Nitrosospira lacus: one gene and its partner. The protein of the gene in region 1 interacts with the protein of each later gene in a pairwise test. Links are inferred from orthologs where the notes say so. Each region holds a gene or a part of one and is shown on either strand. Other genes may lie near its edges.

What was found. The genes of interacting proteins can lie anywhere in the genome.
Region 2: the proteins of aceE (region 1) and EBAPG3_RS08915 interact in binary tests that used the Escherichia coli proteins (3 or more experiments, as listed by UniProt). The link is inferred for Nitrosospira lacus from one-to-one orthologs.

Annotation. Positions count from the first base shown.
Region 1 is NZ_CP021106.3:867,313-873,852, reverse strand. What follows is about bases 2,019-5,202. They hold aceE (pyruvate dehydrogenase (acetyl-transferring), homodimeric type), read right to left. Parts: upstream 4,889-5,202; coding sequence 2,219-4,888; downstream 2,019-2,218. Other genes in these bases: folD (bifunctional methylenetetrahydrofolate dehydrogenase/methenyltetrahydrofolate cyclohydrolase FolD), read right to left, coding at 4,934-5,202; aceF (dihydrolipoyllysine-residue acetyltransferase), read right to left, coding at 2,019-2,061. Outside these bases: nadD (nicotinate-nucleotide adenylyltransferase), read right to left, coding at 1-632; more of aceF, read right to left, coding at 682-2,018; more of folD, read right to left, coding at 5,203-5,800; EBAPG3_RS03895 (hypothetical protein), read left to right, coding at 5,784-6,002; EBAPG3_RS03890 (hypothetical protein), read right to left, coding at 5,988-6,540. UniProt on the Escherichia coli protein: Component of the pyruvate dehydrogenase (PDH) complex, that catalyzes the overall conversion of pyruvate to acetyl-CoA and CO(2).
Region 2 is NZ_CP021106.3:1,986,480-1,991,155, forward strand. Bases 1,678-4,676 are described here. They hold EBAPG3_RS08915 (ATP-binding cassette domain-containing protein), read left to right. Parts: upstream 1,678-2,266; coding sequence 2,267-4,087; downstream 4,088-4,676. Other genes in these bases: EBAPG3_RS08910 (HlyD family secretion protein), read left to right, coding at 1,678-2,270; EBAPG3_RS08920 (ABC transporter permease), read left to right, coding at 4,084-4,676. Outside these bases: EBAPG3_RS08895 (hypothetical protein), read left to right, coding at 1-337; EBAPG3_RS08900 (hypothetical protein), read left to right, coding at 357-776; more of EBAPG3_RS08910, read left to right, coding at 1,224-1,677. UniProt on the Escherichia coli protein: Part of the ABC transporter complex YbhFSR that could be involved in efflux of cefoperazone. Probably responsible for energy coupling to the transport system.

The DNA of each region.
Region 1 (6,540 bases):
ATATCGAGTAAAGTCGTCGGTGCGATGAAAACCAATCCACTGGGTGTATATTTGAGACTATCCGCACTGGATGCCCAGCGTTGCGCGCACTCATCTTCCAATTCTTGCGGCAAGGCGTAACGATTCGATGCTAACGCATATCCTGGGCGAGCCACTATGATGAAATGGCATAATCCGAATAATTCACGCCAGCTATGCCAGTCGGCAAGTTTCATGAACGCATCCGCCCCTATGATGAAACATAGTATGACGCACTCTCCCATCTCCCGTCTAAGTTCGCGCAGCGACTCCACGCTATAACTCACTCCATGACGGCGGACTTCGCGCTCGTCCAGGACAAATCTGGAATTGCCCCGAATCGCTAGACCCACGATCGCCGCGCGGTGCTGAAGCGATGCAGCGGGAGCATGGCGCAACCGCGGAATGCCGGCGGGGACAAAGCGCAGTTCTCTCAGGCCAATGGTTTCGGCAATTTCTTCAGCCACACGCAGGTGGCCATTATGAATGGGATCGAAGGTGCCACCAAAAATACCAACGAGCGGAACCCCGGATTCTATTGCCTGAACAGACTCGGAATGCCAGAGTGCGGAAACGGTTCCCTTTAAACCTGAATCCGGCAATTGATCGCTCATTCCTGGTTTAGCGGTATGTGGGTTGAGATTTCTTGCGGCGAGCCTTTTCTCATAATAATACCCGGCGCATATCGGCGAGGACCTCGACCAGATGTGAAGTAAAGCGCGCGGCGGTTGCCCCATCGATTACGCGATGATCATAGGACAGGGATAGCGGCAGCATTAGACGAGGAACAAACTGGCCATCCCGATAAACAGGTTTTATGCTGGCACGGGATACGCCGAGAATCGCCACCTCAGGTGCATTGATAATTGGCGTGAATGCGGTGCCTCCGATCCCTCCCAGACTGGAGATGGTAAAGCTTGCACCCTGCATTTCAACGGGTTTCAGCTTACCCTCGCGAGCCAGCACCGCGAGATTGGCCATCTCTCTGCCGATGTCTATCACGCCTTTTTGATCGACATCACGTATGACGGGCACCACCAGTCCATTTGGCGTATCCGCCGCAAAACCAAGGTGGTAATAGTGCTTTATCACCAGATTCACTGCACCGCCTGCACTGTCAAACGACGCACCATCAAGCGAGGCGTTGAACTCTGGAAATTTTTTTAATGCCGCTATCGACGCACGCATCAAGAAGGCGAGTATCGTGACTTTCACGCCATCTTTTTTTGATGCCTCATTGGACTCCTTGCGCAGGGCTTCCAGTTCTGTGATATCGGCTTCGTCGAATTGCGTCACATGGGGAATCATTACCCAGTTACGGTGCAGATTCGTTCCGGAGATTTTTTTGATACGCGACAGTGGCTTCAACTCCACCGGGCCGAATTTTGCAAAATTTACTTGCGGCCAAGGCAGCAAATTGAGTCCCGCGCCATTGCCGCCACGTGGTTTTGATAATTCGGCTTTGACGTAGCCCTGTACATCTTCCCTGAGTATGCGCTGTTTAGGGCCGCTGCCGCTCACCAACCCAAGACTCACGCCCAGTTCGCGCGCAAATCGCCGCACCGAGGGGCTCGCATGGGCCTTCGCGAAAGCAGCTTCGTCTATTGGTGGAGATATGGATTGACCGATTGGCTGCGGAGTTGGAATCTGCGCCGAGGCTGATGGGGAAGCTTCCGCCTCCGATCTTTCCAAAAAATCGGCGGGTTGGGCAGATGCAGAAGGAGGTGACGACTTAGGAGCCTGCCGTGAAGCCAAGCCTGTTGACAGGGCGGCTTGAGAGATTTTCACCGAATTGTCCGTTTCAACGACTTGCATCGCTAAAATAGGCGTACCTTCAGATACCTTGTCACCTACTTTTACAAGTACGTCTCCAATTACACCCTCAAAAGGGGAAGGCACTTCTATTGTCGCCTTATCCGATTCCAACACGATCAGCGGATCCTCCACCTTGATGGAATCGCCCGCCTTCACCAGCACTTCTATCACCGGAACGTCTTTAAAGTCGCCGATGTCCGGAATCAATACTTGTTTAGTCTCTGCCACGCTTCTTTCCTTCGTGTCTACATTAATCCCGATCTGGAAATAAGGGCTGGCGGCGCGAAATCCGGCAGTTTCGTGACCCGCACCGATAATAAACCACGACCGGGGTATGCACCTCTACGCGTCTTGCAGACAGGCATCCACTCACGCGTCCGCTCTCTCATACAGTCACTGGATTTGGTTTGTCCGGATCTATGCCGAACTTGCTTATCGCGTGCACCACCTTTTCCACCGGTATCTTGCCTTCCTCGGCCAATGCCTTGAGCGCGGCCACGGTGACGTAATGGCGATCCACTTCAAAGAACCGGCGCAGCTTCTCGCGTGTATCGGAACGGCCAAAACCATCCGTACCCAACACCTTGTAACGCCCCGGCACAAACTCACGTATCTGATCGGCGAATATCTTCATATAGTCAGTGGCCGCCACCACAGGTCCCTCGTGATCTTTGAAACATGACGCTACATAGGATAGTTTTGCCGGTTCGGCGGGATGCAGCATGTTCCAGCGTGTCACATCCAGCGCTTCACGCCTCAATTCGTTAAAGCTGGTGACACTCCATATGTCGGCGGCGATGCCATATTCTTTTTCCAGTATTTCTGCCGCCGCGATAACCTCACGCAGGATAGTGCCGGATCCAAGCAATTGAACCTGCAGCCCGGAATATTCTCCTTCTGTCCGTTTCCCTGCCCGAAACAAGTACATGCCTTTCAATATACCTTGTTCCGCATTCGCGGGCATTTCCGGATGCGGGTAATTTTCGTTCATTACGGTAATATAATAATAGACGTCTTCCTGCACGTCATACATTCGGCGCAACCCGTCCTGAATAATAACCGCAAGCTCGTACGCAAATGTGGGATCGTAGGATACACAATTGGGAATGGTCGAGGCGGACAGATGGCTATGGCCGTCTTCGTGTTGCAGCCCCTCTCCATTCAGTGTCGTGCGTCCGGCCGTACCTCCCAGCAAGAATCCACGGCAGCGCATATCTCCCGCTGCCCAAGCCAAGTCACCGATGCGCTGAAAGCCGAACATGGAGTAGAAGATATAAAACGGGATCATCTGCACACCATGAGTGCTGTAGGCGGTTGCGACAGCCATCCATGATGACATGGCGCCTGCTTCGTTGATCCCCTCCTGCAGAATCTGCCCGCTCTTGTCTTCCTTGTAATACATCAGCTGGTCGGCATCCTGCGGCGTATAGAGCTGTCCCGTTGACGACCAGATGCCCAACTGCCGGAACATGCCTTCCATGCCGAAAGTGCGCGACTCATCCGCAACGATCGGTACTACATGCTTGCCTATAGCCTTGTCTTTCACGAGAATATTCAGGATGCGCACAAATGCCATGGTCGTGGAGGACTCCCGTCCTTCGCCGCTTGCCTTGAGCAATGTATCGAACGCGGATAACGGTGGTATCGACAGTGCCTCGGCCTTGCGCTGGCGGCGATGGATGAATCCGCCCAGCGCCTGCCGCTGCTGCCGCATATAAACAAACTCGGGCGAATCTTTGTCAAATTTCAGATACGGTACGTCGTCTATCCTGTCATCCGCAATGGGCAGCCCGAAACGATCACGAAATGCTTTCAGCGACGTCGTGCCCATTTTTTTCTGCTGATGGGTAATGTTCTGCGCTTCGCCCGCTTCACCCATGCCATAACCCTTGATGGTTTTGGCAAGTATCACGGTCGGCTGCCCGGTATGCCTGGCTGCGGCGGCGTAAGCGGCATAGACCTTATGTGGATCGTGACCTCCGCGGTTCAAACGCCAGATATCGTCGTCCGACATGTTGGCGACCATCTCCAGCAGTTCCGGATATTTGCCAAAGAAATGTTCGCGCACGTAGGCACCGTCTCTGGACTTGAAAGTCTGGTATTCGCCATCCACGCATTCCATCATGCGTTGCTGCAGCAAGCCCTTAGTATCCTTGGCTAACAAAGAATCCCAGTAGGAGCCCCAAATTACCTTGATGACGTTCCAGCCGGAACCGCGAAAAGCGGCCTCCAACTCCTGGATAATCTTGCCATTGCCACGCACCGGGCCATCAAGGCGTTGAAGGTTACAATTAACTACAAAAATCAGGTTGTCCAGATTCTCACGTGAGGCCAGCGAAATTGCGCCGAGGGATTCCGGTTCGTCCATTTCTCCGTCACCCAGGAAAGCCCAGACCTTGCGCCCCTTGGTCTGAACCAGCCCACGGCTATCCAGATATTTCATGAAACGCGCCTGATAGATTGCCATCAATGGCCCCAGCCCCATTGATACTGTCGGAAACTGCCAGAAATCGGGCATCAGCCACGGATGCGGATAAGAGGATATGCCCTTCCCGTCAACCTCCTGGCGGAAATTATCGAGTTGTTCCTGTGACAATTCCTCCAGCAGGAAAGCATAGGCGTAAAGACCAGGGGAGGAATGTCCCTGGGCGAATATCAGGTCACCGCCATGATCCTTGGAGCGGGCATGCCAGAAGTGATTGTAGCCCACATCGTAGAGTGTCGCGGCGGATGCAAAGCTGGCAATATGGCCGCCAACATTGGAATTCTTATTGGCGCGCAACACCATTGCCATGGAGTTCCAGCGAACGTAGGAACGGATACGGTGCTCCAGCGCATGGTTACCGGGTGAGTGATCCTCCTTGCCGGGAGGAATCGTATTGATATAGGCAGTGGTGGCACTATAAGGGAGATATGCGCCGGAACGGCGCGCTTTCTCCACCAGCCTTTCCAGCAGATAATGCGCTCGTTCGGTCCCCTCGTGTGTGAGTACGGACTCCAGCGCATCGAGCCATTCCTTTGTTTCAGTTGGATCTATGTCCGGGATAGGTTCCATATTTTGTCTCGCATATGATGAGGGGCTGCCGATGTTACGCTGCGGCTATACCCTTGCCTGAGCGGTTTGAGCGCGTTCCGCAGCCTCTATGGTATTACACAGCAACATGGTGATGGTCATGGGTCCCACCCCACCCGGCACCGGCGTAATGTGACCCGCTTTCTCCTTGACCATTTCAAAATCCACATCCCCCGCAATCTTCCCGTCAGGCAAGCGATTGATGCCGACATCTATTACCGTTGCACCGGGCTTCACCATATCGGCCGTGATCATGCGCGGCTTTCCAACGGCCACCACCAGGATGTCAGCTCGTTTTGTATGTTCGGCCAACTCAAGCGTCTTCGACGTGCAGATTGTGACGGTGGCTCCGTGCTGCAACAGCATGAACGCCATCGGCTTACCTACGATGTTGCTGCGGCCCACCACCACTGCGTGCTTGCCCTCAACCGGAATACCGCATTTTTCCAGCATTTTCATTACGCCATAAGGGGTGCAGGGCGGGAAAACCGTATTGCCGGTAACCAGCGCACCGACATTGTATAGATGGAAGCCGTCCGCGTCTTTTTCCACCGCGATGGATGCAATGATCTTGCCGCTTTCAAAATGCCGGGGTAGCGGCAATTGCACCAGAATACCGTGGATTCTGGGGTTTCTGTTCAATTCCTGGATGCGCTGTATCACCTCGTCCTGGCTGGCCTTCTCCGGGAACGCATGTATTTCCGAATAAATTCCAGTATCGCCGCAAGCCTTGGCCTTGTTTCGCACATATATGCTTGAGGCTGGATTGTCACCGACAATGACCACAGCCAATCCTGGCTGCACGCCATTTTCCGTTAAGCGCTCGGCGCGAACCTTCCATTCGGCTCGCACTTCCCTTGCTAACGCATTGCCATCCATGATTGTGGCACTCATTATGGGTCGTATCGACAATATCGCGGGCTATATGGACAGGCAATTATACGTTGTCCGGGTGTGGCTTTCACGTTTCATGCAGATTTATCGCGAGAATGCGTTCAGGAATACGCTTGCAGACAGCAGCCTGACCCGGCTGCCGGACTCGAAGAAACCCAAACTCCCGATCGAGTGTACCGGGCTGCGATCACTCCGGAGGTGAAGTTGGCAGGGGTGGTTTTTTGATCTTCATGCGGTAAATCCATAACCCGATCAAGAATGTTGGAAGTACAACCAAGGCAGCTGCCAGGAGTCCCGCTGCCAGCACATCGATTCCCTCGGTTTTTGGAAGGAAAATCGTGACTGCCCAAATCGTTACAAAGGCTGCTACCGCACCACCGATAAACATGATTTTTTTACCACGCTCGTAAAAGCGCCAGAACGCCCCCGAAACCCGTACCTCATTTTGATACTCATCAAAGATCATGGCCAGGCTATTGTCATCCGGTACCGCTTCATAACCAATCGTGATAGCCAGTGTATCGCCACCGTCTTCCACTCGAGACATATTATTCAGAAATGCAATTCGTTGTTGAGCCTGCTTTTTAGTCATGCCATCGCTGATGAGCATCGCCTGAAGCGCCGCAAACCCATGATCACGGGCGCTGGTTGACAAGCTGAGACTCTCACTGCAGCGCCACATGATACCGGCCAAGTACAATTGAATTGTCATTTGCCTGAACTGAGGCGCAAAGTCGTAT
Region 2 (4,676 bases), 1.1 Mb from region 1 along the record:
CAAGATTGTGAAGCGCGGTATCGTAGCCGATTTACAGACGGAATCCGCGCTGGCCGGGCGATACTATGATAACTTTATGCTGGCGCCGGGCAATCCCGTGGAGCCTGTCGCAATGGCGCTCGCAAAAGAAGCCAGGGTGGAAGCACTGGAGCGCGTGGACAACCGTATCCGGGGCGCGCAGCGCTACGATGCAGTGCTGGAGAAAATCGCGGGAGGCCATCAATATCTTTATGACCATAGAGATAGGGTCGGCCAGGATGATTTCGGCCGGCAGTTCAAGCCAGCTGTTGACGAGCTTCGCACCGCTTACCGGAGCTTGCTTGACGTTTCGCGGTAAAAAAGAGGGAAGGGCAGGCATGGAAAAATTGACGCCGGACGATGCTTTTGAGTTGGGCAACTTGTTTCGAGACGCTGCAATCGAGCTCGGAAACTGGCGCATCAAAAATCGGGCCAGCTTGAGCCAAAGCCAATGGGTCGAGCTCGATGAACGCGAAATCAGGCTTTTGAATGATGCGTCCGGGATATATACCAACGCGATAGGGTTGGTCCTGGCCGAGAGCCAGGCCCCGCTTGCTCGCCTGCAGTCCAGTGTAAAAAACGCAAAATCAGCCATTCGGCGCATCGTCATCTTCAAGCAAGCGCTTGATCTCGCGTCCGCGCTGATCCTCTTCGCCGGCGCCGTGATATCCGGCAATGTTGCGGGAATTCCCGCCGCGGTCGTCGCGCTGGAAGACGCCGCCGCAGCTATCGTTGAATCCTCTGATTCGGAATCATGATAATCCTAAATGCGGTAGCTGACCGCAATTTGACCCTCACCTGTTGGATGAGTCTGCTACCGGGCGGATTGCACGGTTCTTGCGGTACATGGCTGCGTTATAATGCCTTGAAATGGGGTGCCCTGGAGCGTCGCGTGAGGGGTCCGCGAAGCGGCGATCGGTCAGCGCAGAGGATGGCCGAGACCGCGCTCATGTTCCATGCATGCGGCGCCCCCATTCCGCTGCGGGGTCGCGCCTTTCTGCGGGAAGCACTGCTCCGCCCTGCGTTGCGGACGCACCATTCCGCGTCGTCGTACCTGACCCTGCACCCCGGAAACTGCACACTCCACCTCGTCCAACTACCGGATTTAGGATAATCTGAGATTGGCGACGTCATGATCCTCGCGATGACGCTCCGGCTTCTTGCTCGTTCACCAGCATGTCTTCATTACTGATTCCGGTGCCGCAATGCCGCAAATTGCGCATCCACCCATGAATAAAGGATTGATCATCATTGCCGCCGCATTTGTCATCGCCGTTACGGTGCTGGCGGGATGGTCTCTCGTGCGCCAGCAGGATAATCCAAATACATTGGAGCTTTTCGGCAATGTTGACATTCGCCAGGTTTCGCTGGCTTTCAATGGCAGTGAACGGGTTGCTGAAATGCGCGTGCAGGAAGGCGACCGGGTCGAGGCAGGACAAGTGCTGGCGACGCTCGATACACGTACCCTGGCACTACAAATCGCGCAGGCCCAGGCGCAGATTGATGTGCAGGAGCAGGTTTTGTTGCGGCTGAAGAACGGCACGCGCCCCGAAGAGGTGGATCAGGCCAGAGCTGACGTCGCTTCCGCCCAGGCTGACGCGGATCTTGCTGCGCAACAGCTTAAGCGCCTGCTGGATGTGGAAAAAACCGCTGATAAGGCGATCAGCCAACAGGATCTGGACAGTGCGCGCTCACGCCGCCAAGTCGCAGAGGCACAGCTTAAAAATCGTAAAAAAGCGCTGAGACTGGCGGTGATCGGTCCGCGGGAGGAAGACATCGCGCAGGCCGAGGCGCAACTGGATGTTTCCAAAGCTGAGCTGGCTTTGCTCAGGCACCAGATCAGCCTGGCCGAGTTGAAGGCGCCCATGAATGCCATTGTGCGCTCACGCCTGCTGGAGCCGGGAGATATGGCTTCGCCGCAACGGCCGGTCTATGCGCTGGCTATTACCGATCCGAAATGGGTCCGCGCGTATGTCACCGAAGTCGATCTGGGACGGATCAAGCCGGGCATGAGCGCACGCGTGACGACTGACAGCCATCCGGATCAGCCCATTCGGGGCCATGTCGGCTACATTTCTTCGGTGGCGGAGTTCACCCCGAAAATAGTGCAGACGGAAGAACTGCGTACCAGCCTGGTCTATGAAGTCCGTATCTTCGTTGACGATGCGGAAGATCGTCTGCGCCTGGGCATGCCCGCCACCGTTCGCATATCCCTGGATAATCATCGTGACGCCCCCGGGGCGGCACAGTGACGCATCCATCTGCGGCGGCACTGACCGCGCATGTCCTCCATAAGCGATTTCTGATCAAGGAATCCGGCCAGACGATTCACGCAGTCGCCGACATCACGCTGGCCATACAGGCAGGCACGCTTACAGCGCTGGTGGGTCCCGATGGCGCGGGTAAAACCACTTTGTTGCGGATGATGGCCGGATTGATGAAACCTGATGAAGGGCAACTTCACGTGTTGGGTATTGATGTCGCGGCCAACCCGCAGGCGATTCAGGATCGCATCAGTTATATGCCGCAGCGCTTCGGCCTGTATGAAGACCTCAGCGTGCAGGAGAATCTCGATCTCTACGCCGATCTGCATGGCGTGCCACAAGCCATGCGCCTGAAACGCTACGCACGGCTGCTGGAAATGACCAATCTGGCGCGCTTCACCGCGCGTCTTGCGGGCCAGCTGTCCGGGGGGATGAAGCAAAAATTGGGGCTGGCCTGCACATTGGTGCGTTTGCCGGAGCTCCTGCTACTGGATGAGCCAACGGTGGGCGTGGACCCGCTGTCACGCCGGGAGTTATGGGAAATCGTTCAGCAAATGATTGACGACGAGCAACTGACTGTCCTGGTCAGTACCGCCTACCTTGATGAAGCGGAACGCTGCGCCCGAGTATTCGTGTTGCATGAAGGCAAACTCGTGGCTCAGGGAAGCCCGGCGGAAATCCGCCATCATGCCCGCAGCCTATGTTTTATCGTCACGCCGCCGCAAGGTCAGCCACCGCGTTTTTTGCAGACACGCTTGCTGGACAATACTGAAAACATCATTGATGCAGTTCCGCAGGGGGGAGCCGTACGTTTCATTCGGCGCCCAGGGGGCGATCAGCGGCATCTTGATGCCTTGCTTGGCGGGGCTCCGGTTACGGCCGTCGAGGAACGCCTGGAAGACGGGTTTATGATGCTGCTGCACAAACAGTACGTTGCTGAGCCGAGGGAGACTATTGCGCTGAAGGCTGCCGTGCGGCTGAAAGCGGTTGAAGTCGAAAGCCTGGACAAAGGTAAAGATCATGCCGGTGATGTGATTATCGAGGTGCGCGACCTGGTGCGCAGGTTTGGTGATTTTACCGCGGTGGACAATATCTCGTTTTCGATCCGGCGCGGGGAGATCTTCGGTGTGCTGGGGCCGAATGGTGCGGGCAAGACGACGACCTTTCGCATGCTTTGCGGCCTTTTGCCGGCCAGCAGCGGTTTCCTTCGGGTGGCCGGCGTCGATCTGCGGCATGCGCGTGCGATCGCGCGTCGCAAGATCGGCTACGTATCGCAGAAATTTGCGCTCTATGGTGATCTTAGCGTGATGGAAAACCTGGAGTTCTTCGGCAGTGCCTATGGTTTGAGCGGAGAGCGCTTGCGCGAGCGTATCGCCGTTGTCATGCGACAGTTTGACTTGCAGGATAAAGAAAAGTCACCCAGCGGGCAGTTGCCCGGTGGTTATAAGCAGCGCCTCGCGATGGCAGTGGGGTTGCTGCATGAACCTGATATTCTGTTCCTGGACGAACCTACCAGTGGAACCGATCCGCAGAGGCGCCGCGAATTCTGGCGGCGCATTACCGCGTTATCAGAGGTAGGAACAACTATCATCATTACGACGCATTTCATGGAAGAAGCCGAGTATTGCGACCGTATCGTTATCCAGGATGCCGGGAAGCTGCTGGCACTCGGCACACCGCAGGAGGTCCGGACGCAAGCGGGCGGAAAAGACAGCCGGTTGAACATGGAAGAGGCGTTTATCAGCATCGTCGAGCAAGGCCGCCAGAGAGACAACGAAACCGCCGCAATGGAAATCAGGCCATGAGCGAAAAAACGGGAGCAGGCCAGTCAGACAAGAAAGGCGGCAAGGGATACAAAGGTTTCTGGCTGCGCCTGATCTCATTGACCCGCAAGGAAATCCGCCAGTTGCTGCGTGACAGGAGCAATCTTGCCATTGGTATCGGCCTGCCGATGGTATTGATCCTGATTTTCGGCTATGGCCTCTCGCTCGATGTCAAGAATGCGCCCATAGCGGTGGTGCTGGAAGATCCTTCGCCCTTGGCGGCCGATGTGATCGCGGGCCTCGAGCTTTCGGCGTATATCTCTCCTGTGATAGTCACTTCGATGCGCGAGGCCGAGCGCCTGATGCTGGCACGCGAGATAGATGGCATCGTGCGGATACCCAGTGATTTTTCCCGCCGCCTGACAGCGGGCAATGCACAGGTGCAACTTCTGGTGCATGGTTCCGAGGCCAGCCGCGCCCTCATTATCCGCAGCTATGTCAGCGGCGCCGTGGGTCAGTGGATGCAGCGTCAGTCAGACCGCGGAGCGGTGGCGGACACTGTCGGCCCAGGTATGGTTACGGTGATTGAACGCATGTGGTTCAACGCCGCCAATACCAGTACCTGGTATCT